Regions from separate parts of the Alteromonas sp. W364 genome, predicted to be linked through region 2. Evidence: predicted binding sites of a transcription regulator. Region 2 holds the regulator's gene; each other region holds the start of a gene.
The links. The regulator FNR, encoded in region 2, switches genes on or off when oxygen is low (the NO sensors DNR and NnrR bind a similar motif). The targets are predictions, from matches to a motif close to TTGATCTAGATCAA.

Region 1 (3,431 bases), on a different contig from region 2:
CGGCCATCGGTTTTACACTGGCTTCTGGATATGAGTGGAAATTTGGCGAGAACGACCGTGCATCAGCTATTCTGCAAGGCGGTTTAACGGGAGTGTTCGGCTCTGAACGCTCGATTGCGAATTGCTCAGATTGCAGTACTGAAGATATCGATATTGATGGTGGTTTCTTCATCGGTGGAAAGCTCGGATATCACATGGAAAGCTTTTCTGTTGGTTTGAGCGCGCGTCAGTACCTTGGTGGAGATGGTCTATCAAATGTATTCGGCATTACCTTCGACACGAAATTTTAAAGCCTTACTAAGTCGCAATCCAGGCTCAAAAGCTAGATAACTTAAGCTTCTGAGCCCTTTTACTTTTTGACAACCAACATTGACAGCCAAGGGTTGTTGCACTATTGTCTAACGAAGGATCGTTTATTATTTAATCAATTCACAAGGAATTTAAAGTGAAAAATTTAGCCGTCATTTTTGCACTAGGATGTGCATCAACCTTAATAGCAACACAGTCTTTAGCTGCCTATGAATCTGCGGATTCTTCATATCATGAAAATTCAATTCCTACACAGAATAAGCCTGATGCTTGGGCTTCAGTAGAGCGAGACACACTTCGCTATCCAAGCAGAGCATCGAGCAATAGTACATCTGGATGTGCAACCGTGAAGTATATTGTAACACCATCAAATGAAGTTAAAGATGTTCGCGTTGTCAAAGCAACTGATAAAGGCTTCGCTCAGGCGGCCAAAAGAGCAATCGAAAAATGGGATTTTTCAAAGGTTGATGGAGCGTTTGTTGAGACGGATACGCCAAAGCAAACTCGATTCGAATTCTGCAAAGATGTGAGCACTGAAGCTTGCTTAGTCAAACAACAGTCCTACTGTGACGGCGATGACGTCATCGCGGCAGTGCACCGTTCAATTAATCCTGCAGACATTGGTAATACTCAACAACAAAAAAGCAGGGTTAATCGAGCGATGACCTTCGAGCAGAAATTTCAGTAGATCGCCAATAGCCCAAAAGTCATAAAAAAAGAAAAGTACCTCTGGCACATTCACCAAATTTGTCGTCGCGATATTCTAATCCTGTCAACTAACAACAGGAAACGACAAATGAAAACTTTAAATACTCTTTTACAAACAACTCTTTTAGCTTCAACTCTTATTTTTGGCGCAACAACAGTTCAAGCTAGTGAGCTAGAAGTTAACTTTATCGACATTGAGCGTCCAGTTGGTCAGCTTATGGTGGCAATCTATGACTCAGAAGAAGCTTACACCAACAAAACACAACCTTTGAAATACGCTACTGTGGAGGCCGATGCTGATACCGTCACTCTTAACTTTGACGGTCTTGCTGATGGCACTTACGCATTAATGCTTATCCATGACTTAAACAGTAATGGTCAAATGGATATCAATGCGATGGGTTTACCGCAAGATGGCTATGGCTTCAGTAACAATGTTGGCATGTATGGTCTACCACCATTCGACGCTGCTTCATTTGAGGTCAGAGAGTTTGCCAGTATCGACGTGATCGTGCGTAAGCCAGTCAACCTTTAATAAATCACTTTTTAAATAACAGGTAGCGAGTGCATACTCGCTACCTTTTTTCGTTTCAATTAATACTGTTGAATACTTTTATTGAGCTGTATCAAGCTTCTGTCTGGACATTTTTTTGTTTTGCTATAAACTTAAATGTAAATAAGAACTATTCCCATTAGAGGGTGGTTCGTTTAAAAACAGTAACTGAAGTGAGACTTGAATGACCGTTTGGGACATCCCCGCTAAAAAATCTGCCGCGATTAAATTGCTCAGTGCAAGCTTGCAAGAAGATGTTGCCATGCGATTGCACGAAATGGGCTTTGCCGAAGGCGAGCTTGTGACGTGTATCAAGCGTACAGCATTTAACGGGCCTACGGTCGTACAATTAGGCGATTGTGTTTACTCATTGGAGCAAAGTATTGCAAGTCATGTGCAAGTAAGCGCGTTATAAGATGCAAAAAATCATTCTCGTCGGCAAACCGAATTCCGGCAAAAGTCTACTTTTCAATCAACTCACAGGCCTCAAGCAAAAAGTAGCTAATTTTCCAGGTGTGACTGTTGAGCTTAAAACAGGTCGCTTCGACGACTTTGAGGTGGTTGATTTCCCTGGGACATACTCTTTAAAGTCTTTATCAAAAGACGAATCTATTGCCATTGATCAACTCCAGTTAGCAATGGCAGCGCCAGAAACATCAGTGATTTTGTGTAACCTTGATGCTACGCGTATGGAGCGCTCCTTGGTGTTTGCCTTGCAGGTACAGGCAATTGCCAAGGCGAATAACAAAGCAGTCGTTTTCACATTGAATATGATTGACGAACTCATACGCTTTAACCACTTCATCGATACAGAAAAGCTCAGTGAGAAGCTTGGCAGTCCAGTGTTTGCGATTTCAGCTAGAACGCTGATAGGTATTTCTGAGTTACAACATGGTCTAACAAAAATTGCATCAACACCGCAAGACTATTTGGTGAAAGAGACTGAAATCAAGCAGCTGAATGCGATGCAAGCCAGTAAAACCTTAGCGTCAGAGTTTGCGATACAAAGTGATATTGTTTTAAAAAGACAAAACAAGATTGACAGCTTGTTGCTTAACTCTGTTTTTGGCGGAATCACCTTTCTAGTCATCATGTTCTTTTTGTTCCAGAGTATTTTCACCTGGGCCGCGCCTCTGATGGATGCAACCGAGGCCGGAATCGGCGCGCTTGCAGGATTATTTACTCGCTTTATCGGAGAGGGGGTCGCCAATGATTTTGTCGTCGATGCCATTTTCGGTGGCTTAGGTGCATTTTTAGTATTTGTGCCACAAATTATGGTACTCACGCTGATAATTGGTTTGTTGGAAGATAGTGGGTATTTAGCTCGAGCAGCCTTGATATGCCACAAGCCCTTGAGTTTGTTTGGCTTATCAGGCCGCAGCTTTATTCCCTATTTATCAGGGCATGCGTGCGCTATTCCTGCTATTTTGGCTGCTCGAACCATTGAATCTCCACGCAAACGTTTTGTAACAATGATGACCGTACCACTAATGTCATGTTCAGCACGATTACCCGTCTATGCACTATTGATTGCGGTTCTTGTGCCGGATGTTCAATATTTAGGTGGTTGGGTTAACTTGCAGGGTGCAATGTTTTTCGTGTTGTACTTTTTCGGTATTTTGACAGCGCTCGTTGTTAGCGCTGTCTTAAATAAAATGACTGCGACGTCTGAGCAACACACCGATATGCCATTTATTCTAGAATTGCCTTCCTACCGTTTGCCGCACTGGCAGCCTCTGTTTTATAGGGTGCTGAACAGTGGTGTACAGTTCATCAAACGTGCTGCGCCAATTATTTTTGTTGTCTCTCTGGTGATTTGGGTTCTCGGTTACTTTCCAAATAATGGCGATTTACAAAACTC
Region 2 (3,431 bases):
CTTCTATTTTGGACTTAACAACAGAGTAGGTGTCTTTATCGATAATATAATAAGGAATATTTTTCTGTTCCAAATAACTCGGTAGAATATCCTCTGGAAAACCGGGTTGCTTTTGGTCCAAGTTAACGGCGATAACCTCAAAATTAATCGGGGCTGATTGCTGTAAACTAAGCAAAATGTCCAACATCACAAAGCTGTCCTTGCCACCACTAATGGCAGCCATAACAACATCACCATCTTCAATCATCTGATAGTCTGCTATCGCTTTGCCCACATTTCTGCGAATGCGCTTTACGAGTTTGTCATTGTTATATTTTTGCTTAGGTAAGTTTGAAGTTTGAACCACTGTGTATGCCTGTGAATGTGCCGACCTATAAAAGTATGGATGATGCTCGCATACCTAATCTTTGGCGCACATTTTAAAGCTTGTTGTCTGGGTAAGCAAACAAGGAATGAAAAGAGATGCCCGATTTAGGCATCTCTTTGGTTTTGTGTAACAAAACGAGGGTGTTTGTTTATGGCTTTATGATGAGCGTGTCACAATTAACCGCATCGATAATCATTTCTGCAGTATTCCCCAACAGGGCTGCTGAAATACCTCTTCGCCCAACAGATCCTATTATCAGTAAATCTGCGTCCAGTTCATTACTTAGCTTAGGAATAACATCTTCAGGCAAGCCCTCTAGTACATGCATCGTAGCATCCTGAAGGGAATGAGTCGTGGCTAGCTCATTCAACTTATTCGTATGTCTTTCTTGTACTGAACGATTGTAAACTTCTGGCGCAAAATTCGGGACTTCCACGGCAATGTGCACAGGCGCGCCAGCATAAGAATTGGCCAAGTGAAGTGTTGAGTTCGTCAATTTAGCTAGCTCATTTCCTGTTTCAGCGATTTTATCACTCAAGCTTATATGCTGATCATCTTTAGCTGAAACACCAATAGAAGCAAGGACTTTACCATTATTTGTCCATTCATGATCTTTGACCAAAAGCACATCAACAGGCGCGTTGCGCAAAATATGCCAATCATTCGGTGTGAAAATACTAGATGCTAACATGCCATGCTTCTTAGTGGATTTCACAATCAGGTCACATGATTCTTCCTGGCAAGTTTCCACCACGGATTCATGCAACTTCTTTTGCCATTTAATCTTGGTGCTAATGTTAACGTCAGTAGTTAGTTCCTTTAGCAGGGCAGTTAGGTTAAGCGATTCATGTTCTAACATTGCCTGTTTCATTTCGTAGCGTTCGTCGCTTGTGAGGATCGCGGCCATGTCATATGACTTATCGTAAATTGAGGATAGGGCAACGACGCTAGCGCCGGTTTTTTCAGCAAGGAAAATAGCTCGATTGAGTGAAGGTTGTTGTTTTGTGCTTGGGTCAATGACAGCTAAAATTTTGCTACAAGTAAACATAGTGTTCTCCAGAACGTTGTTATCTATGTATATTGTAGATATTTATGGGCAATGTGCTAGTAACCACATTGCCCCAGATCAAGTTTGCGAATAATAAACTTAACAAACTTGGGTAAAGTTTATTTCCATATCGGGAAGGCGTTGCTTTATGCCGTCGAAATCACTAATAGTGATTAACTTGCCATCAACCTTAATCAGATCTTCTTTTTGGAATCGGGTTAGCAAGCGGCTAATAGTCTCAACCGTCAAGCCCAAATAATTACCAATTTCATTACGCGTCATCGATAAATTGAATTGCTTGGCGGAAAAGCCTCGTTCTTCAAATCGCTGAGATAAGTGACTTAAAAAGTGAAGAAGACGCTCTTCTGCGCTTCTTTTACTGAGTAACATCATCAAATCGTGGTCGTGTTTGATTTCAGCACTCATGAAACGCATGATTTGTTGTCTTAGTTTTGGAAATCTGACTGACATCTCATCTAAGGTCTCGTAAGGCAGTTCGCACACCATTGCAGTTTCTAACGCTTGGGTATAACTGCCATGCTTATCGTCTTTCAATGCGTCGAATCCGATAATATCGCCAGGGAAGTGGAACCCAATAATCTGCTCAACACCGTCTTTATCACTAACATAAGATTTAAATGAACCTGAACGTACGGCATATAATGAATGGAATTTGTCACCATAACGGACTAATTTATCGTTTTTATGAAGGGGTTTTTTTCGCTCAATGATATCGTCCAAGGTATCAAGTTCATTTTTGTTTAAACTAACCGGTAAACACAAATGACTAAAGCTACAACTTTGGCAGTGAATTGAGAGTTCTGGACCTTTTGCCATGACTTACTCTTTTTGATGATTTTCAGATCAATTATTACCTGTAACAAGGTCGTAGGTCAAGATCAAAGAAAACGCAAGTAGTAGAATAGCAATCATTTTTCGAGTGTATTTATGTTGAAAAATGGGCAGTAAGAAACCTGCACCAAGGCTAGTTGCCATGACCGCAGGTAGCGTCCCCAAGCCAAAGAACAACATCATCGAAGCGCCTTGATAAACACTTTCGCTTGCCAATGACCAACTGAGCATGGAGTAGACTAAACCACAAGGCAGCCAACCCCAAATCATCCCGTAAGCTATTGTGTATAATGGGTTTTTAAATGGGATAAGCTTTTTACCAATCGGGGAAATATGTCGCCAAAGATGGCTTCCCAGGCGTTCTATTGCTGAAAGGCCTTTGTACCAATCACTGATATAAAGTGCCAGCAACACCATAAACACGATGCTAATTATTTGAAATATTGGGAACGCGTTATTCGCACTGGTGCTTATTATGCTGCCAATATACCCTGTTAACGCGCCAGCTGCGGTATAACTCAATATACGACCAATGTTGTAGGCACAGATATAGGGGAGTTGTGAAACGTTTTTCGGAATAGCAAAGGTGAAAGCACTAGCAATACCGCCACACATGCCTATGCAGTGTACCCCCCCAGCAAGCCCAATTAAAAATGCACTTAATAGATTGAAATCGGGATTCAACGCTTTGGTTCTTTTTTGTCTTTAGCTAATTCAGCCTGTTGTTCGTTCGCGTTGCTATCCGCTGCGTCATTCGTCTTTTCAGCACTTTCTGACTTGATATCGTCATCAAATAGAATGCTGTACCCTTGACGATCTAAGTCTTCAAACTGATTACTTTTTACTGCCCAAAAGAATACACCGATAGCAATTCCGACGATGATAATGGCTAATGGGATCAATACATAAATGATACTCACGGCTTCTTCCTAGCTGTTGCGCATTAAACGCGTGGAATTATACACCACTATAATAGAACTTATCGACATCCCTAGAGCCGCCATCCAAGGTGTTAGAAATCCACCAATAGCAAAAGGTAATACAAGTATGTTGTACGACAGCGCCCACGCAATATTCTGCTTAATCTTTCGCTTAGTACGTTTGGCCATATTGATGACATGTAATAGAGAGGCTAAGTCTTGATTCAATAAAATAACATCAGCC
Region 3 (3,431 bases), 240 kb from region 2:
TTGATAAGTCGATTCCTAGCGTAGAGGCCGTAACGAAGAACGTCTTTGAAAAACTGATCAAGCTGAAGTCGAGCGATACTTTAGAACAGCGTATTCGACAGACTGCACTTAGTATTTACTTCGATACCATGATGTCAGATGAATTATCACCCGATGTTAAATTACAAATGCAAGCGCAGTTGTTGTCTTACCAAGGGTGGTTGAAAAGGAAAGATAAATCGCCTGAAGGCAAAGTGCTCTTGAAGTATATTGAACATTATTGGCAAAGTGGTGTTTGGCTGGGAAGCTTTGCAGTGAAACAATTGCCGCCGGGTTCACCCATATAAACGAAAAGTGAGTAAGAACAAAAGACGACTTTACCTTTAACAGGTGAGTCGTCTTTTTTTGTGAATTTATATAACGCGACTATAGCGCAGTTGATGAGCAGGTTGAGACAAATACTGGTCAAAGCTCATGCAAATGTTTCGCACCAACATTCTTCCTCTATCTGCGATTTGAATAGAGTGCTCGTCTATTGTCACCAGCTGATCGTTCACAAAGCTTTGCAAGTCTTGTAAGGCGTCAGAAAAATACTCATCAAAATGAATACTATAGCGATCTTCAATGCTTCGCTTATTCAATGCGAAGTTACACATTAGGCTATGAATGACATCTCTTCTGATCTGATCATCATTGTTAAGAGCAAGCCCTTTAATAATTGCAGAACCCTGACTCTCGACAGCTTGATAGTAACTTTTAAGATCTTTTTCATTTTGCGCATAAAACGAATGAATACTACTTATGGAGCTGACGCCCAAGCCTAACAGCGCTGAATGCGATTTAGGGGTATAGCCTTGGAAGTTTCTATGCAAGTGACCCGCTTTAAGCGCTTTGCTTAATTCATCATCGGGCTTGGCAAAGTGATCCATGCCTATGAATACATAGCCAGCTTTAGTTAAGTAGTCGATGCCTAATCGAAGGAGGTCGAACTTACTATCTGCGTCAGGTAGCCATTCATCTTTGATTTTCCGTTGTGCAGCAAACTGCGATGGCAGATGAGCATAGCTGAACATTGAAATGCGATCAGGGTCAATCTCAATCACCTTTTCCAGTGTTTCAATAAAGGTTTCTGCGGTTTGCAGAGGGAGGCCATAAATTAAATCCAAATTGATAGAACGAAAATTAAACTGTTTCGCTCGCTCTACTAACTGACAAATAAACTCGGTGCTTTGTACCCGATTTATTTTTTCTTGGACTTGCTTGTTGATATCCTGAACACCAATACTTAAACGGTTAAACCCAACACTGGCAAGATCATCAACGTAGCTTAACTCAATTTGTCTTGGGTCAACTTCAATGCCTGCTTCTAGTTCGTTAGAAAAGGTAAATGAAGCCTTCAATTTGTTTATCAAAGTTTGCAGCTGTGTTTTATCTAAGAAGCTAGGGGTGCCACCACCTAAGTGGATTTGTGACACTTGAAAGGCAGAAAATTGTTGACTACGGTGTTCAATCTCTTTGAACAGAAACGCTAAATATTGATCGGCTTTATGCTTGTGGCGCGTCACTATCTTATTGCATCCGCAGTAATAACAGAGCGAATGGCAGAAAGGGATGTGAATATATAAAGACAGTGCCTGTTTTGATTTACCTTGAGACTGTTCGACAATTAAGGATTCAAATTCATTTTCTGTAAAGCCATCATGAAACGACAGTGCCGTAGGATAAGAAGTGTATCGTGGTCCTGCGGTGTTGTATTTGTTCAGAATGCTCTTGTCAAAATATTCTAGGGTTGCCATGCAAACTCTTCTTTTATGCTAAGTACGAATTTAGGTGCAGTATATCTATCATTGTCCCCCCAAATATTGATCTCAAACAGCGTTTTCCCACATATCATTCGCTAATCAGACTATATCACTACAATCAATTACACTTATTAACCCAAAGGAAATAACATTTTGTTAACGATAAGTGTTTTTTTAGTGCGGCACTTAAGCGCAAGATTGGCGCTGATAATGAATGATAAGGAAACGACCTATGGGGCAGTTATATTTAGTGAGACATGGTCAAGCATCTTTTGGAGCTGCTGATTATGACAAACTAAGTGATGTGGGTATCAAGCAATCAGAATTATTAGGTGAGTACTTTGCTCAACGGAATATTCGTTTTGATAGCATCATTACTGGCGACATGCTCCGACACAAGGAAACTGCCAGCGGGATCCAAAAAGGCTTGAGTTGCGGTTTAGCTCAAGAGATAGATGCCGGTTGGAATGAATTTGATTTCAATGCTGTGGTTAGTGCCTATCTGCAAGTATTTCCTGACCAAAGGCCTGCGAGTAACGCGCCAAGAGCCGCTTTCTATCGCTTACTCAAAGCTGCAATGCTTGCTTGGTCAAAAGGTGAGTTGCCAGGAGCATTACCCGAAACATGGGAGCAGTTTACCGGTCGGGTGAAACAAGCTGTTGATAATGTATGTGCCTCTGAGGCTAAGCATGTACTGGTAGCAAGTTCTGGCGGTGCTATTGCGATTACGATGATGAATATGCTGGATTTGAGTATCGATAAAACAGTGAATTTTAATTTACAGATTAAGAACACCAGCGTTAGCCATTTTTACTTCAACAAAGATGGGATTCAACTCAGTAGCTTTAATAACGTTGGGCATTTAGATACACCCGAGCATATCCCATTAATTACCTACAGTTAGCTATGTAGACAGAAACTGGGCGACAGAATATAAACACGATGAGTGAAAAAGGATAGAAATATGAACTTTGATTACAGTGAAGAAACTAAAGCTCGAATTGAAAAATTGGATGCTTTTATGCAAGAGCATGTGTATCCAAACGAAGAAAAGTATCACGACTTAGTACACAGTGGTCAGTCACCTTGGAAAACGCCTGATTTAATGGAAGAACTTAAAGCGAAGGCGAGGGAAGCTGGTCTCTGGAATTTATTTCTACCTGAAGAATATCTACCTCACGGTGCGGGTTTGTCTAACTTAGAATATGCGCCTTTATGCGAACTAATGGGACGGTCTTTGTGGAGCTCAGAAATTTTTAACTGCAGCGCGCCCGATACCGGCAACATGGAAGTCTTAGCAAAGTATGGGAATGATGAACAAAAGAAACAATGGTTAGAGCCATTGTTAAACGGTGAGATCCGTTCAGCATTCGCGATGACTGAGCCAGAAGTCGCATCATCAGATGCTACTAATATTGAAACTTCTATTACTCGTGATGGCGATGAGTACGTTATTAATGGTCGCAAATGGTACACCAGTGGCGCGATGAACGAGAATTGTAAAATCATGGTCGTCATGGGTAAAACTGATCCGAAAGCGGCAAGACACCAGCAACAATCTCAAATTCTTGTGCCTCTTGACCAGCCCGGAGTAACTGTTGTTCGTCCTATGTCTGCAATGGGTTATTTAGATGAACCTGTTGGTCATGC
Region 4 (3,431 bases), on a different contig from region 2:
AAAACTTGCGTAGGCGCTAACAACGCAGCACTAAAGATCGCTGTTTTTAAGGTTAGTCTTGGGGCTTTTTTATTGTCACCCCGATAAATTCGATAGGCCGATAGTCCTGCGACCAAAAAGCAAACAGTCAGAGCAGAAGCCAACAGCATATGAGTGAAGCGATACGGAAAAGAAGGATTAAAAATAATGGTCATCCAATCCGTAGCATAAGCTACCCCTTCCCTCATTTCGAAACCATCAGGTGTTTGCATCCATGAGTTTAGTACCAATATCCAAAAGGCCGACATCGTTGTGCCAAATGCGACGAGGAAAGTGGCGCCTGTATGAACCCACCGAGGAACACGATGAAAACCAAATAGCATAATGCCTAGCATCGTTGCTTCTAAAAAGAATGCCGTTAACACCTCGTAGGCAAGCAAAGGTCCTGCGATGTTACCAATGGTCTCCATGAAACCGGGCCAATTGGTACCAAACTGAAAGGACATTGTAATACCGCTCACAACCCCAAGCGCGAAGGTTAAAGCGAATACTTTTACCCAGAAACGATATGCTCGCATCCATACTGGGTGATTCGATAAGTCATAGCGTACTTTGAAATAAAACAGTAACCAACCAAGTGCAATGGTGATAGTTGGAAATAGAATATGAAAGCTAATATTAGCGGCAAACTGAATTCTAGACAGTATCAGTACATCAAACATAATAGACCTCGGACACAATCGCTCTAAAAAATGGTGAGCGTGGAGAAAAAGAAAAAGGACTTATTTAAAGATTGACTAAGATTTCTTTCATTCCGACTTTTTCATTAAAAACTTGTCTTTCATGTCTAAGACTTTGCCCACCCCTGAGCCCAGTTTCATTAAGGTATTCAATTTTTCAGGGCTGAGTGACTGCAGACTTTGCGTCCAGTGAGTAATATTTTCTAATAGATCATGGATTTCTGAAATCTGCTCTTGCGCATACACTTCAGATGCATTCCCAGGCTCATCGAGCATAATATCTCTCAGCAGGCTTAAGGTTGGATCCATCTCGCGCTTACGGCGTTCCTCAAAAACTCGATTGGCCATATCCCAGATAGTCCCTTTGTTGCGATAGTAGTCTTTTCTATCACCGGGTTTGTGAGTTGTCGTCACCAACTGCCAAGACGCTAATTCCTTCAAGCCCATACTCACGTTACCACGTGAAATACTGAGCGTTTCTGCAATATCATTCGCGCTCAGTGGCTCCTCAGTCATCACAAGCAAAGCATATATTTGCCCAACGGTACGATTAAAGCCCCAACGGCTGCCCATCTCACCGAAGTGCATCACAAAAGACGCTATCATGGGTGTCATTTTCATAACCAAACCTTTTGAAGTTTCAATAATTTCTGAAACTATAATACATAATTGATCTAAATCAACTAATTCATTGGGGAAATTAGGTAATTGAAGCTAGTAACTGGAAGGAATTTGGTACACGAACGCAATCAAATCAAATCAATGCGTGTTTGTTACTTACGAGAAAGCTCGCCGCGCAGGTCTTGCATCATCAGCTGTTTGCGCTTTTCTATCGGTAAATCAGCTTTACTGAGCAAATAGTGTAATTTAGCAAGTGTCGCCTCTGGTGTCATATCGCCGCCAGATATTAAGCCGGTGTCTTGCAAAATATGTCCATTCGCATACCCACTCATATTCACTTTGCCCCGGAAACACTGGGTACAATTGACGACAATAATCGCCTGCTTCTGTGCATTGACAAGTTGTTCCAATAAGCGTTCATTGTGCGGCGCATTGCCGACTCCGTAGCTTAATAATATAAGGGCATTTACTGGCTGTTGGATAATATTTTTTACCACATCTGCAGAAATACCTGGATACAAACTAACTAGACCAATAGGTTGAGATATCACTGGACTAACGCGCATTCGCGCTTGAGTTTTAAAAGAAGGGTCAGTCGCTAAACGTCTTACGTTGTCATGATTGACTTCAATATTAATACCCGCTTTCAATAGTACTGGAAAATTGGGCGAGTCGAAGGCGTCAAAACCGTCCGCATCGACTTTGCGAGCGCGATTGCCTCTTAACAGCTTGTTGTTGAAAAACAAGGTAACTTCAGGGATTGGATAATTTGCCGCAATGTATAGCGCATTGAGCAAGTTCGTTTGCCCGTCCGAACGTAATTCTGCCAATGGGATTTGGGATCCAGTCACTATGACTGGCTTTGCAAGATCCTCTAGCATGAATGACAAAGCAGATGACGTATATGCCATGGTATCAGTGCCATGCAAAATAATAAAACCATCGTAATCATCATAATGACGATCAATATCATCAGCAATCAACTGCCAGTCTGCCGGTGACATGTCACTGGAATCGAGCAGCTCATCATATTCATGGATTGTAAACGCTGGCATTTCGCTGCGTTGAAACTCTGGCATTTTGGCGAGTGTTTCACTTAAATAGCCTTCAGCCGGAACGAAGCCATTCTTAGAGGGCTTCATACCAATTGTACCGCCAGTATAAGCTACATAAATATGTTTACGCATTCTCTACTCTCATGATGCTATCAGTGCCTATTCTGCTTGCGCTTAGCTTACTCATTGAGCTTCAAACACTTTCTTCAATCGTTTGAGTAACGCCTGATCTTCTTTCTGCAATGGACCATGTGACACCCAATCGGCTAGTAAGGTCTGTAGGGTCTGTGGCTCATTGCCTTCAAGTTTAGAAGCCATCATCTGCAATTGTAGTTCTTTGCGCTGCTTTTCATCAGCTTTGTTGCTTGGCAAATCATGTAAGACTTCGGCTTGGATCGTAATAGCTTTACGGTCTGCAGATGCTGTATTGCTTTGTTTAAAGAGGCTCTGAAACCGCTTGGGAAGTTGCTCGAAGGTATCTGGCAGATCAACGTCTTCATTCTCACCGCTTTTCCACGCTGCTAGCGTCGTGAATAAGCTATCCCACTGCGCTTCACTTCGTTGCTTATCGAGAGCGCGAGACTTATCGTTAATATTTTCTAACACCCGTTCGATTTTTTGCCCTTCAATTTTTGCAAGCTTTGGTGGAAGTTCGCTCATATGAACTTTTGCCGAGTTCGCTTGCTCTGTCAGTTCAGCCAAACTAGCAGAATCGTTAGCAGCATCAATCGCTTTATGGATTGGTTGTAAGATATCAGCGATTAACTTCTGTGAGGCAGAGATTTCGCCGGCTTGCTCGTCTCTTTTTTCATTGAGTTTAGCAAACACTTTATCATTGGCCGCGCGAAATGCTTTCCACAACTTGTCATCAATGTTTTTTCCCGCAAACCCCAAGGCTTTCCATTGCTGCTGGAATTGTTTCGCTTGATCCACGGCTTGCGTCAAATCTTCACTGTCATTGAGTCGCTCAGCCCGAGTGACCAATTGCTGCTTTTGCTCTGCGTTTTCGGCATAGTACTGATCGAGTTTGACTTGG

Region 1: RM556_RS06015 (FeoA family protein) is a predicted target of FNR. The motif match lies at 1,634-1,647, and genes of this name have one in related genera.
Region 3: hemN (oxygen-independent coproporphyrinogen III oxidase) is a predicted target of FNR. The motif match lies at 1,842-1,855, and genes of this name have one in related genera.
Region 4: RM556_RS15920 (GbsR/MarR family transcriptional regulator) is a predicted target of FNR. The motif match lies at 1,389-1,402, and genes of this name have one in related genera.

Annotation. Positions count from the first base shown of each region.
Region 1 is NZ_JAVRID010000003.1:151,808-155,238, reverse strand. It holds gene RM556_RS06030 (hypothetical protein) at 1-290, shown strand, start outside; gene RM556_RS06025 (TonB family protein) at 446-997, shown strand; gene RM556_RS06020 (DUF2141 domain-containing protein) at 1,106-1,552, shown strand; gene RM556_RS06015 (FeoA family protein) at 1,755-1,985, shown strand; gene RM556_RS06010 (ferrous iron transporter B) at 1,987-3,431, shown strand, end outside.
Region 2 is NZ_JAVRID010000001.1:419,608-423,038, forward strand. It holds gene ttcA (tRNA 2-thiocytidine(32) synthetase TtcA) at 1-346, opposite strand, end outside; gene uspE (universal stress protein UspE) at 516-1,415, opposite strand; gene fnr (fumarate/nitrate reduction transcriptional regulator Fnr) at 1,515-2,252, opposite strand; gene RM556_RS01865 (sulfite exporter TauE/SafE family protein) at 2,280-2,951, opposite strand; gene ccoS (cbb3-type cytochrome oxidase assembly protein CcoS) at 2,948-3,187, opposite strand; gene RM556_RS01875 (heavy metal translocating P-type ATPase) at 3,197-3,431, opposite strand, start outside.
Region 3 is NZ_JAVRID010000001.1:178,355-181,785, forward strand. It holds gene RM556_RS00735 (zinc-dependent metalloprotease) at 1-326, shown strand, start outside; gene hemN (oxygen-independent coproporphyrinogen III oxidase) at 393-1,775, opposite strand; gene RM556_RS00745 (histidine phosphatase family protein) at 2,014-2,685, shown strand; gene RM556_RS00750 (acyl-CoA dehydrogenase family protein) at 2,746-3,431, shown strand, end outside.
Region 4 is NZ_JAVRID010000011.1:64,369-67,799, forward strand. It holds gene RM556_RS15915 (cytochrome ubiquinol oxidase subunit I) at 1-701, opposite strand, end outside; gene RM556_RS15920 (GbsR/MarR family transcriptional regulator) at 789-1,340, opposite strand; gene ansA (asparaginase) at 1,493-2,527, opposite strand; gene RM556_RS15930 (DUF349 domain-containing protein) at 2,579-3,431, opposite strand, start outside.